4 regions of the Arthrobacter sp. CP30 genome follow, and region 1 is predicted to be linked to each of the others. Evidence: riboswitches for the same ligand, from Rfam matches in the RefSeq annotation. Region 1 holds a riboswitch; each other region holds the start of a gene.
What was found. A riboswitch is a leader RNA that binds a small molecule or an ion and turns the genes downstream of it on or off. The one in region 1 is predicted to bind S-adenosylmethionine.
Positions count from the first base shown of each region.

Region 2: linked by a shared signal. The riboswitch ahead of ACTIMO_RS11955 (ABC transporter substrate-binding protein) and the one ahead of sfnG (dimethylsulfone monooxygenase SfnG) in region 1 are both predicted to bind S-adenosylmethionine.
Region 3: linked by a shared signal. The riboswitch ahead of ACTIMO_RS11315 (bifunctional o-acetylhomoserine/o-acetylserine sulfhydrylase) and the one ahead of sfnG (dimethylsulfone monooxygenase SfnG) in region 1 are both predicted to bind S-adenosylmethionine.
Region 4: linked by a shared signal. The riboswitch ahead of ACTIMO_RS00705 (ABC transporter substrate-binding protein) and the one ahead of sfnG (dimethylsulfone monooxygenase SfnG) in region 1 are both predicted to bind S-adenosylmethionine.

Region 1 covers NZ_JBQEMM010000002.1:335,343-338,541, reverse strand. Annotated here, with positions in the region: gene ACTIMO_RS04960 (C40 family peptidase) at 51-941, opposite strand; cyclic di-AMP (ydaO/yuaA leader) riboswitch at 945-1,120, opposite strand; gene ACTIMO_RS04955 (hypothetical protein) at 1,256-1,531, opposite strand; SAM riboswitch class I at 1,636-1,739, shown strand; gene sfnG (dimethylsulfone monooxygenase SfnG) at 1,733-2,911, shown strand; gene ACTIMO_RS04945 (O-acetylhomoserine aminocarboxypropyltransferase/cysteine synthase family protein) at 2,911-3,199, shown strand, end outside.
Region 2 covers NZ_JBQEMM010000008.1:109,881-113,079, reverse strand. Annotated here, with positions in the region: gene ACTIMO_RS11970 (nucleoside/nucleotide kinase family protein) at 1-140, shown strand, start outside; gene ACTIMO_RS11965 (carboxymuconolactone decarboxylase family protein) at 250-822, shown strand; partial or broken gene ACTIMO_RS11960 (SDR family oxidoreductase) at 1,418-1,561, shown strand; SAM riboswitch class IV at 1,788-1,914, shown strand; gene ACTIMO_RS11955 (ABC transporter substrate-binding protein) at 2,065-3,199, shown strand, end outside.
Region 3 covers NZ_JBQEMM010000007.1:151,896-155,094, forward strand. Annotated here, with positions in the region: gene metX (homoserine O-acetyltransferase MetX) at 1-461, opposite strand, end outside; gene ACTIMO_RS11315 (bifunctional o-acetylhomoserine/o-acetylserine sulfhydrylase) at 468-1,784, opposite strand; SAM riboswitch class IV at 1,866-1,982, opposite strand; gene ACTIMO_RS11320 (VOC family protein) at 2,224-2,865, shown strand; gene ACTIMO_RS11325 (DUF1540 domain-containing protein) at 2,954-3,199, opposite strand, start outside.
Region 4 covers NZ_JBQEMM010000001.1:155,329-158,527, reverse strand. Annotated here, with positions in the region: gene ACTIMO_RS00710 (amino acid ABC transporter permease) at 1-550, opposite strand, end outside; gene ACTIMO_RS00705 (ABC transporter substrate-binding protein) at 561-1,475, opposite strand; SAM riboswitch class IV at 1,651-1,768, opposite strand; gene ACTIMO_RS00700 (aminodeoxychorismate lyase) at 1,875-2,753, opposite strand; gene ACTIMO_RS00695 (GNAT family N-acetyltransferase) at 2,792-3,199, opposite strand, start outside.

The sequences.
Region 1 (3,199 bases):
AGGCGCCCCGTCCAAGCGCCTGCCGTCTCCCGTGCGTGGTCCGTCCGGTATTAGCCCACCCGGACGAAGGATGCTCCCGGAAGATCCGAGAGAGGGTGCTGCATGGTGGCGTTGATGCCGTTCATGCCGCTGCTGATGACCTGGCCACCGCCGACGTAGACGGCCACGTGGCCGCCCGTGATGACGAGGTCACCGGGAGCGGGGGTGGACACCTGGGCGCCGAACTGGAAGAACTGCGAGGGGCCGAGGTCTCCGACGGAGATACCTGCCGCGCGCAGGGCCTTCTCGACCAGCACGGTGCAGTCCTGCACGGCACCGGCAGCGAGCTGCGCCCGGGCGGAGCCGAGGATGGCGCCCGCGGCGTTGCCCGAGGGAGCGGTCTCGGCGGCGACCGGGGTGATCGCTGCCGAGGCCAGGTAGACACCCGATCCGGCTTCCGTGGACACGGCCGGAGCCGGAGCGATTGCGGCGGCCTGCTGGACGGCAGGAGCAGCTGGTGCTGCGGCGACCGGGGCGGACACCGTCTGGGCCGGCGCCGCGACAGCAGCACCGGCGGCGGGGATGACGATCGTCTGTCCGGGGAAGATGACCGATGCGAGCGAGAGGCCGTTGGCGGTCAGGACCGTGGTGAGCTCGACGCCGTAGCGGGCCGAGATGGCACCCAGGGTGTCGCCGGCGGCGACGGTGTAAGCGGTGCCCGCGGCGCTTGCTGCGGCAGCGGGGGCGACCGCGGCGGTCGGAGCCGTCGTGCCCTCGGCGGTGTAGGTGCCGGCGTGTGCGGTGCCGACGGCGCTGAGGGCGAGGCCCGACGTCACGGCGACGATGGCGACCGGGCGGCCCACGGCGGTGGCTCCGCTCTTCGCGGCGCGGGACAGGCCCTGCAGCGCGAGGTTTCCGTCGACGTCCGCGCGGTGGCGTGCCGGTGAAGTGATTCGTGACATGGTTCTATACCTCTCCCATGCCTGCGGGGTGAGCTGTCGGGTTCGGATGGGAGTCACCCGGCCGCGGGCACCGCCGGTGGGCGGTGCGGTGCGACTTAACCCCGAGGACGCGTGCAGGGATCCTGCGCGTCCGGTGGAACTGATGGTTCCCCCGTCCCTGCCTTCGGTGTATGCGGACGTATCCCGATCGGCGGCAGGGCTCGGCAATCCGTGCGGGAGCGCCCCACGTGGACGGGAGCACCGACTGAGAGTACCCAGCGCTCCGGGCGTTTGTCACATTTCTGTAACGGGGCGTATCCTGCCCTTCCCGCCGGTCACCGATCGCCCTGCAGCGCGCGCTCCCGGCGCGATCCCGCGGAACGCCACCGGCGGAAGGCGAGCACGGTCCCCGTCGCGCTGAGGATCAGCAGGCCGCACTGCTGCACGAAGAACCACACTCCGACGGATGTCCCGCCGATACTCGATGCCGCCACGATGCTGCCGGCCAGGACGAGCGTGAGGACGGCACCGACCCAGCACAGGGTGTTCCACAGGAGGCGCTCCTGCTCGCGCGTAGCAGCCCTCCACTCCTCGGTTCCGCCGTGATCCATGCACCAACCCTAGGCGTACGGACCAGGACTCCGCCCTGACATCCGGCACCACGCAGAGCGACACATTGTTTGGATTGTCGCGACCCCGATGTCACACTCGTGCTTGACCATCCCGAGCGGCCGAGAGATCTGGCTCATTGACGCCGCAGCAACCCTGGCCCCCGTGCACCACGGGGACAGTAGGGTGCTACTGCCAGAACGATGGAGGAAGTCATGAGCGTCGCCGACCTGTCCACTCCCCTGAAGTTCGCCTACTGGGTCCCCAACGTCAGTGGTGGTCTCGTGGTCTCGACCATCGAGCAGCGCACCAGCTGGGACTTCGACTACAACCGCAAGCTCGCCCGGATCGCGGAGGACGCCGGTTTCGAGTACGCCCTGTCACAGACGCGGTACGCCGCCTCCTACGGCGCGGACAAGCAGCACGAGGCCACGAGCTTCTCGCTCGCCCTCCTCGCCGCGACCGAGAGACTCAAGGTGATCGCCGCCGTCCACCCCGGGATGTGGCACCCGGGCGTGCTGGCCAAGTTCATCATCACGGCCGACCACATCTCGAACGGCCGCGCGGCCGTGAACATCGTCTCCGGCTGGCTGAAGGACGAGTTCGTGAACTTCGGCCTCGAGTGGCTCGAGCACGACGAGCGCTATGTCCGCACGGAGGAGTTCATCCGCGTGCTCAGGGGCCTGTGGACCGAACAGGGCTACAGCCAGTCGGGGAAGTACTACGACATCACGGACTTCACACTGAGCCCCCCGCCCGTCGACGTCCCCGGCCGCCCGCACCCGGAAGTCTTCTTCGGCGGCAATTCGACGGCGGCGCAGGCCACTGCCGGCCGGGTCGCCGACTGGTACTTCTCGAACGGGAAGGACCTCGACGGGTTCAGGGAGAACATCGCCGGGGTGCAGGCCTCGGCCACCGCCGCCGGGCGCCGTCCCCGGTACGGGCTGAACGGCTTCGTCATCGCCCGCGACTCCGAGAAGGAGGCGCGTGACACGCTCCGTGAGATCGTGGCCAAGGCCCACCGTCCCGCGGTCGAGGGCTTCCGCGACGCCGTGCAGGAAGCGGGCGCCTCCACGAAGGACGGCAAGGGCATGTGGGCCGATTCCTCCTTCGAGGACCTCATCCAGTACAACGACGGCTTCCGGACGCAGCTGATCGGCACTCCGGAGCAGATCGCCGAGCGGATCGTCGAGTACAAGAAGATCGGCGTCAACCTCTTCCTGACCTGCTACCTGCACTTCCAGGAGGAGGTCGCCGCCTTCGGGACGGACATCCTCCCGATCGTGCGCGAGCTCGAGGCGGATGCGGCCCGCAGGGCCGGCGTCGACTTCGATCCGGACGAGACCCTCACCGGAACCCATCCCAGCAAGGCAGGTGTCTGATGGCAGAACGTTCCTTCGGTTTCCGCACGCGTGCTCTCCACGCCGGCGGAACCCCCGACGCGACGCACGGCGCGCGGGCCGTCCCGATCTACCAGACCACGTCCTTCGTGTTCAAGGACACGAACGACGCCGCGAACCTCTTCGCGCTGCAGAAGTACGGCAACATCTACTCGCGCATCGGCAACCCCACCGTCGCGGCCTTCGAGGAGCGCATCGCCTCCCTCGAGGGCGGGATCGGCGCAGTGGCGACGGCGTCGGGCATGAGTGCCGAGTTCATCACCTTCGCGG
Region 2 (3,199 bases), on a different contig from region 1:
TCCTGTTCGGCAAGACGCCCGCGGCCGCTGAGGAATGGGTGCGCCGCGTCGATGAACCCAATGCCGACCTCGTCGCTGCGACCCGTGACCGTGCGGACCGGGTCCTCGACCTCTCCGCCTGGCAACCCGCCCGACCTTGATCGGGGAGTCCGCGACGGCGCGGGAAGCGTTCACCGGTGCCGCCTGCTCTGGCCTGCCGTTCTCCGACGCCTGATGCTGGAGGCCCGACGTACTGCAGGAGGTCCGACAGTGAGCATTCTCGAGCAGGTGTCCGAGAGCGAGGCGACGGGCGAGATCGCCGCCATCTATGGCGAGGATGCCGACTCCCTCGGCTACGTCGCGGCGCACACCAAGGTCCTTGCGCTGCATCCTCCCGCCTACCGTGCGTGGGAGGGACTGATCAGCGCGATCGCCGGGTCGATGGACCCCCGGCGATACGAGTTGGTGACGCTCGCTGCGGCCCTGGGCATCGGAAACAGGCATTGTCGGCTCGCGCACGGCCGGAAGGCGTTGCCCTACATCGGCGAGGAGGAACTGACGGCCCTTGCCCGGGACTACCGCACGGCGGGCCTGTCGTCTCCTGAGGTGGCGATGATGGTCTTCGCCGAGAAGATGAGCACCGCGTCGGCGTCGATGACCGACGCCGACGCACTCGCCCTGCGCGCCGAGGGGTTCACGGACCCGGAGATCGTGGAGATCGCTCTTGCGGCGGCCGCCCGTAACTACCTCAGCCGCGCCCTGCAGGCGCTGGGCGCGGACGTGGATGTTCCGCCCGGCCTGAGCGCGACCCTGACATCTGCACTTCTCGATCAGCTTCGGTAGATCATCCGTGGCGCTTCCAGAGCTGACGGTCAACGACCGATGATGCCGCGGCCCGCAGTTCTCGCACCGGTGCGGGCAAGACCTTCAGGAACCGGATGGCCCCTTCCAGAGGGACTGGTAATTTGCCGATAATCTACATTATGTCAACTAGCTTCGACGATCACCCCTCGTCCAGGCTGCGCCGACTCCACGTCGAATGACAGCGGGTCTGCAGCGGGCTCATAGAATCCGCTCCTGCCGCTCCATTCCCGGCGAGCTCCTCACAGGTGTCGACGGCGCTGTCTTTCTCTCGACGGCCGGAGTGCCCTTCGTGATGCCCATGGCGAGCAGGACATCGGCCGTCTCTTGCCGAAGGGCTTGTGCCGGATCAGTCACGTCCTCTACAGTGATCCAGAAATAATGAACGCCATTCATTTTGTGGCGTCCGTCATGACCAGGAGGACACCATGCGCGCTGCCGGATGCACCGGGGACGCACGACCCCCCAGGGCAGTCGGCGCACACGCCTGACCGTACGGTCCGGTCGTCGACGAAGCACGATCTGCTCCGTCCGCGTCGTCCGCGTCGTCCGAGGATCGTCACCGCACCTCACGGCTGCGGCATGGTCCAGGGACATCCTGATGGGACGTGTGGGCACCGTCGATGACATCGCCGCGCTGATCTGCTTCCTGGTGGGACCCGACGCCGGCTACATCACCGCGGCCACCTACGACATCAATGGCGGTCTGCAGATCTCCTAGGCCTGCGCGGGATCCGCGACGCGCTGTCGGTGACGATGAGCGGCACCGCCGGGGATTCTCACGTGCGCGCCTTTCCGGAGTGCAGGGAATTGCGGCGTGTCCTTCTGGACACCTCGAAGGCGCCTTCGCCGAATTCCCTGCACTTTCGATAGATGATCGAATCTTCGCGTCACATTACTTCTTTTGTTTCCCCAAGCCATCAGCACTCTGCTTATAGTTGGGACAGCTTCAAGAGACGCGGTCGGAAAGCTCCGACTGGACCGCGCACCAACCCCATGTTCCTGGGTGGTTCGGATGACGAAGCGGCCTCCACCCCGGCGCATGCGCCGGACCGGTGCGGGCAAGAGCACTCCGAAAGGGCTTCGCCGTGAGCTGTCCAGCACTCCCCTAGCATTTCTCTCCCTGTCCCGACGTCGCGCCCTGCGCTGCTGACGAGGGACTGCTTGCACCTTTCTCCGGACGCCCTTCGCTCGAATGCGTCCTTTTTCCCGAGGGAATTCACCATGCCTGAAATGTCGATCCATCCTGCCCGGAATTCATCCGGTGCATTCACCTCCGCCCTACCCTTCCGCACGCCGCTGTCACGGACGGCCCTCGGCGCCGTCACCCTGATCGTCGTCCTCGCCGGATGCGCCGGACCCACGGGATCCACCGCGCCGGCAGGCACCGAGCCGGTGTCCGGTGGCATCCTCGACGTCTCCATCTCCGCAGAGCCCGGCTGCCTCGACGGGCACGGTATCTCGGCCACGCAGCAGCAGTTCCTCGGGCGTCTCATCTACGACAACGTCGTGACCCTGGACGAGGACGGGGAGATCGCGCCGTACCTCGCCGAGTCCTGGGAGATCTCCGAGGACGGCAGGACGTACACCTTCCGCCTGCGCGAAGGTGTCACGTTCAGCGACGGGTCACCCTGGAACGCGGAGGTCTTCGGACAGAACCTGGAGCACATGCGGGACCCGGCCACCAAGTCGCCCCTGGCCGCCGCCTACATCGCCCCGTACGTGGACGGGACGGTCGTGGACGAGTACACCTTCGAAGCACACCTCGCCTACCCCTACACGCCGTTCCTCTACACACTCGCGCAGTCCTGGCTCGGCATGAACTCGGGCAAGGCCATCACCGAGTCCCCGGAGACCCTCTGCCAGAATCCCATCGGCACCGGCCCGTTCACCGTGGAGGACTACCGGCCCGGGCAGAGCATCAGCTACGCGAAGCGGGAGGACTACGACTGGGCGCCCGCGTGGCTCGAGGGTGAGGGCGCGGCCCACCTCGACGGCGTCGAGGTCACCCTCGTCGCGGAACCGGTGATCCGGCACCAGTCCCTGGTCTCGGGACAGTACGACCTCACCGAGAACCTGGCACCCCAGAACGCGGCAGCGGTGCAGGCGGACCCGAACTTCGTGTACGAGAACCTGCCGAGGACGGGCAGTCCCTACGTGCTCGGCTTCAACCTGGCGCGCGCTCCGTTCGACGATCTCGCCGTCCGCCAGGCCTTCGCCGCTGCCGTCGACACCGAAGCGGTGACCGAGAGCCTCGGGTTCGGCACCTACACACCGATCGACAGTTTCCTCTCGAAGGAGAGCAAGTACTACGATCCGACCGTCGAGGGCGTGCTGACCTACGATCCGGCACGAGCGG
Region 3 (3,199 bases), on a different contig from region 1:
TGCCAGCGGTGGATGCCGAGCTGGTCGGCGAGCAACGCCTCCGCCCGCACCCCGTCCCGGATGGTGACGAACGGGAAACGGGAGCCCCAGGGGGCGCCGTCGGGCGCCAGGCTGGCCGGCCCCGTCGAGCCGTAGCAGCCGCCCACCATGTTGATCGACACCACGAAGAAGCGGTCCGTGTCCACCGTCCGCCCGGGGCCCACGAGCGCATCCCACCAGCCCTCCTCCTCCGACGCACCGCGTGCGACGTGCGAGCTGCCCGTGAGGGCGTGCTGCACCAGCACCGCGTTCGATGCCTCCGCATCCAGCTCCCCCCACGTCTCGAAGGCGAGCTGCACGTCCGGCAGCGCGCCCCCGGTCTCGAGGGCCAGGGGGCCGATCGGGGCGACGCGCAGGAACCCGTCCCCCGAGGGGCCGGCGTCGTTCCCCTGGTGCAGCGGAGCGGAAGGGTAGGTGGTCACGAAGGGTCAGGCTCCTTTGGCCGCTCGGAAGCCGGCGTCGAGGTCGGCGAGGATGTCGGTGATGTTCTCGAGTCCCACGGACAGGCGGACGAGGCCCGGCCGGACGCCCGCCGTGAGCTGCGCCTCCGCGCCGAGCTGGCTGTGGGTGGTGGATGCGGGGTGGATGACGAGCGACCGCACATCCCCCACGTTCGCCACGTGCGAGTGCAGTTCGAGACCGTCGACGAAGCGCTTGCCCGCCTCGAGCCCCCCGGCGATGTCGAAGCTCACGATCGCCCCCGTGCCGATGCGCCCGTACTTCCGGCCGCGCTCGTACCAGGGGCTGGACGGCAGGCCCGCGTAGGAGACCCGCTCGACGTCGTCGTGCGCCTCCAGCCACTCGGCGACGGCCTGGGCGTTCTGCACATGCCGCTCCACCCTGAGGCTGAGCGTCTCGAGGCCCTGCGCGATCAGGAAGGCGTTGAACGGAGAGACCGCGGCGCCGAGATCGCGCAGGAGCTGCACCCGTGCCTTGAGGATGTAGGCGAGGTTGGCGCCGAGCGGGCTTCCGACACCGAGGTCACGCGCGTAGACGAGTCCGTGGTAGCTCTCGTCCGGCGTGTTGAAGCCGGGGAACCGCTCCGGGTACCGGGCGAAGTCGAAGTTCCCGGAGTCCACGATCACGCCCGCGATCGCGGTGCCGTGCCCGCCCAGGTATTTCGTGGCCGAGTGGACCACGATATCCGCGCCCCACTCGATGGGCCGGATGAGATACGGGGTGGAGAGCGTGTTGTCTACGATCATCGGGAGCCCGTGCTCGTGGGCGACACCGCTGATGCCCTCCAGATCGAGGACGTCCTGGCGGGGATTGGAGACCACTTCGCCGAAGAAGAGCTTGGTGTTCGGGCGGACCGCCGCACGCCACTGCTCGAGATCGTCCGGGTCCTCCACGAACGTGGTCTCGATCCCGAATTTCTTCAGCGTGTGCCTGAACAGGTTGTACGTACCCCCGTAGAGGCTCGGGCTGGCGACAATGTGGTCCCCCGCCTCGGCGATGTTCAGCACCGCGAAGGTCCCGGCGGCCTGGCCCGAGGCGAGCAGCAGCGCACCGACGCCACCCTCCAGGCTCGCGATCCGGGTCTCCACGGCCTCCTGCGTCGGATTGCCGATCCGGGTGTAGATAGGCGCGAGCTCGGTCAGCGAGAACCTGTTCGCCGCACTCTCGGCGCTCGGGAACACGAAGGAGGAGGTCTGGTAGATGGGGAGGGCCCGGGACCCCGTGGCTGCGTCCGGCACCTGGCCGGCGTGGATCTGGCGTGTCTCGAAAGACCAATCGTTGGACATGGTGCTCCCTGTCGGTAGGGGCCCTGCGATCTCCGATGCTCCCGCCGACAGTTCCGGCTCCGGGAGACCGGGCCCCGCAGGAGCCCGCGCTTGAACGACGCCGAACCCGCGCCGGACCTGGTCCTCACCCGGGGCACCCCACCGCGGTTGGAGGGTTGCCGGCCAGCAAGCCGGGGCTTAGTGCTGGCACTCATGACCTGCATCCATGAAAACGTATGGGAGCGTGTCCGGCAACCCGTGTGACCCTCCGTGAAGCCGGCACGGAACGTCGCCCGAGGTGCCCCTCCGGTTCCCGGCGGTGCCTCGCGCCGGCATGCGACCCACCGGCTCTGCGCTCCGCCGCCGCCTCGGACGGCGCTCCGACGGGGCCGGTGGGCGCTGTCCACGGGTAAGGCGGCCCTAAGTCGAGAGGTGCATCACTTAGTGCCAAAATAACCGCATGCGCCTGGACCACGTCTCTTATGCCTGTGAACCCGATGGACTTGCCGCGACCGCCGACCGGATCTCGGCCCGGCTCGGCATGGAGCCCGTGAAGGGCGGTGTGCACCCGCGTTTCGGCACCCGCAACATGATCTTCCCGCTGGCCAACAGCCAGTACCTCGAGGTCGTGGAGGTGCTGAACCACCCGGCGTCGGACAAGGCGCCCTTCGGCCAGGCCGTCCGCGCCCGCTCCGAGGCCGGCGGAGGCTGGATGGGCTGGTGCGTCGCTGTCGACGACCTGGGCCCGTTCGAGGAACGCCTCGGCCGCAGCGCCGTCCCAGGGAACCGCAAGTTCCCGGACGGCCAGGAACTGACCTGGCAGCAGATCGGCATCAAGGGCCTCATCGCGGACCCGCAGGTCCCCTACCTCCTCCGCTGGGACGAGGGCACCGAGGAACTCCACCCGTCCAAGGCACGCCCGGCGTCGGTCAAGCTCGACTGCCTGACCATCGCGGGGTCCTCCGAGCGCGTCACCGAGTGGCTCGGCACTGCGGTCGAGGAGACGCTCGACGGCGTCCAGGTGCAGTGGATCGCACCGAACGGCACCCCCGGCATCATGTCCGTGACCTTCGAGACCGGCGAGGGACGCGTCGAGATCTGAGAGCTCGCGACGAGGCGAACACGGAGAAGGACCGGACTGTCGTCCGGTCCTTCTCCGTGTGGCGGCCGTTGTCGACCGCCTCAGCCGGTCAGGCGTGCGTGTAGGTGAGGCAGTCAGCGGCCTCGGCACCCGGACCCACTTTCACGGCCGGCGCGCTGCAGAGGAGATCGTGGTTGAAGCTGCACTCGGAGCGCTGGCAGGCGCCGACGTGCGCGAGCATCTTCGGCAGCCCGCCGCTGATGGACGTGTCGATGAACGTGGCACAGGAGGCGTGCTCCTCGCTGCCCGACACCGTGATGGCGACGGCGGTGCAGCCGTCGTGGTTGAAGGAGCA
Region 4 (3,199 bases), on a different contig from region 1:
CGACGAGGCCGATGAAGTAGATGAGCGAGGACTCCTTGATGAGCGCGATGAACTGGTTCACCAGGGCCGGCAGCACGCGTCTGACGCCCTGGGGGATGACCACGAGCCGCATGGACGAGCCGTAGCTGAAGCCCAGCGCCCGGGTGGCCTCGAGCTGGCCCTTCTCCACGCTCTGGATGCCCGAGCGGAAGATCTCGCCGATGTACGCCGACGCGATCAGCGAGAGCGCGAGGATGCCCAGCGGATAGGGGCTCGTGCTGCCCGTGAGCTGCCGGAGGATCGGACCGAGTCCCAGGCCGATGAGCAGGATGATCACGACGGCGGGGAGGCCGCGGAAGATGTCCGTGTAGATGCGGGCGATCCACCGGAGCACGCGGTTGCGGGAGATCCCCATGATGGCGAGGATCATGCCGACGATCGTGCCGATGACGCCCGAGGCCAGCGCGAGCAGGAGGGTGTTGGGCAGTCCGACGGTCAGGAGGTCCGGCAGGACGGCGGCCATCGCCTCCCAGTCGAAGAACGTCTTACCGAGTTGTTCGAAGGCATCCATGCAGGACCGGCTACTTCACGACCGCGGCTTTGCTGCCGGGCTTCCAGTCGGAGGGGAGCTCGCGGTCCGGGTACCACTCCTGGGTGAGCTCGGTCCACGTGCCGTCGGCGATCACGGCGTCGAGGCCCGCGTTGAGCGCGTCGATCAGCGCCTTGTTGTCGCTGTTGACGGCGTACGCGGTGAAGTTCTCCGTGTTGATGATGGTCTCGGCGATCGTCGTGCCGTCACCCTCCTTCACCTGGCCGGTGGCCTGCTGGGAGGGGGCGACCCAGGCGTCGACCTGACCGTTCTTCACGTTCGCGTAGACGGTGTTGTAGTCAGGGAAGCGGACCGGCTCGAGACCCAGGGTGTTGGAGACGTAGTCGTCCTGCACCGTGCCCTGGACCACGCCGATGCGGGTGCTCTCCGAGAGGGAGTCGAAGCCCGTGACGGAGGAGCCGTCCTTCGTGACGACGGCCATGTAGCCGAAGTCGTAGCCGTTGGTGAAGCCGACGTTCTCGCGGCGGGCCGCCGTCGTCGAGATCGAGGAGGATCCGACGTCGAACTGCTTGTTCTGGACCTGCGCGAGGAGGGCGGAGAAGTCGGTGGACGCGAATTCGACCTCGAGGTCGAGCTTCTCGCCGATGGCACGCAGCAGTTCGTTGTCGTAGCCGGTGAACACACCGTCCTCGAGGAAGATGTTCGGCGGTGCGTCCGAGAGCGTACCGACGCGCAGGGTGCCGTCGGTGATGAGGCCGAGCCCGGACGTGTCGATCTCGTCGATCGGCGTGGTGTCCTCGGTGGTGTACTGGTCGAGCGACTGCTGGTCGCTGCCGGCCAGCGCGTCGGTGCTCTCGGTGGGCTCGCTCGAGGAGCTGCCGCAGGAGACGGTGAGAGCGAGCAGGGGGACGGTGAGGGCCGCGAGGAGCTTGCGGGAGATGGTCATGGGGGTCCTTCGTCGAAGCTGCGCCCGCTGGCGGGCGCGGAGGATGGAGTGTCGGGGACGCCGCGGGGCGGCAGGAGGAAGGGCTGCTTGCTGCTGGGTGACACGCTCGCTGTTCTGGGCTGTGCGCGCAGATGCGGAACGGGGGACCCGGGATTTTCCGGTGCTGGACCGCACGACGCCGTACTTGCCATCCGGGGGACTTGTCCCGGCGGCCGAATCTTCACCTGGAGCACCCCACTACGGGAGAGGGTTGCTGTCCAGCCGGCCAGGGCCGTGGGCTGGAACTCTTGATTTCAGGAAAACGCTAGGCCAGCAGGGAGGGCCGGGTCAAAACGCCGGCCGGTGAAAAGCCACGATCGACGTCGCATTCGGCCCTTTCGGGCCCGATTGTGGCGAGGATTACACGAATCGGTCGACGAGCTCGGTCAATTCGGCCGTCAGGGCCGTCGACGTCCGGAGGTCCTGGCCGTCGAGGGAGAGGACGGGCGCGAGGAGCCGGATGCTCGAGATGAGCCACACGGCGTCGGCCTCGAGCAGGTGGTGCGGCTCGAGCGGTCCGTAGCCCAGCTCCCAGCCCTGCTCCTTCGCCGCGGCGAAGAGCGCGCTCTGTGACGTGCCGGCCAGGATGCCGCTCTCGAGCTGCGGGGTGAGCAGGGTCTTCCGCCCGTCGCGGTCGTAGGCGAGCAGCACCGTGGACGTGGGGCCCTCGAGGACCTTGCCGTCGGAGGACGTGAAGATGACGTCGTCGGCACCGTGCGCCCTGGCATAGCGCACGGCCGCCATGTTGACGGCATAGGAGAGCGTCTTGGCCCCCATGAGCAGCCAGGGCGCGCGCTGGGCGACGGTGCTGTCGTACCCGCGCTCGAGGAACAGCACCCGGAGCCCTGTCGCCCGCTGCTCCAGTGTCGACGCCGGGACGGGGGACACCTGTACCCAGGCGGTCGCGCTGCCCGCACCCTCGACGCCGCGCGTCGCGATCAGCTTCACGACGGCGTGCGTGCGGTCGGGCTCGGCCGCCGCGAACTCGCGGAGACCCGTGCGGATCGCGCGGCTCCAGGCGCCGGCCCCGGGCACGGTCAGGTCCAGTGCGGCGGCCGACGCCGCCAACCGATCGAGATGGGCCTGTTCCTTGCGCGGTGTCCCGCCGACGGCCAGCATCGACTCGAAGATGCCGTCCCCCCGGGTGGCGCCGAGATCGGTGGCCATGAGCTGGGGACGGGAGGCGTCGGCCACGGTGCCGTCGTCGTGGGCCGGGTCGAGGAACACCAGAACAGTCATGCCTGACAGCGTAGGCGACGAGGGCGTCCGGCCGGCCGTCAGGACGAGCGCCGACCCATCCTGAACAGGAGGCCGTCCCGCACCATCGGCCACTCGTGGGCGAGGATCGAGTAGACGACGGTGTCGCGCAGCTCGCCGTTCCGCGCACGGGTGTGGCTCCTGAGGACGCCGTCCTGCTTCGCGCCGAGGCGGGTGATGGCCTCACGGGACTGGCGGTTCAGCCAGTGGGTGCGGAACTCGACGGCGGGACACCCGAACACCTCGAAGGCGTGGCGCAGCAGGAGGTACTTGGACTCGGTGTTGGTGCCCGTGCGGTGCGCCGAGGCGGCGTTCCAGGTGGAGCCGATCTCGACGCGGGGCGTGTCCCGATCGATGTTCATGTAGGTGGTCATCCCGATGATCCGGCCCGGCCCGTCCGTTTCGACGGTCCGCGCGGTGAACGGGAT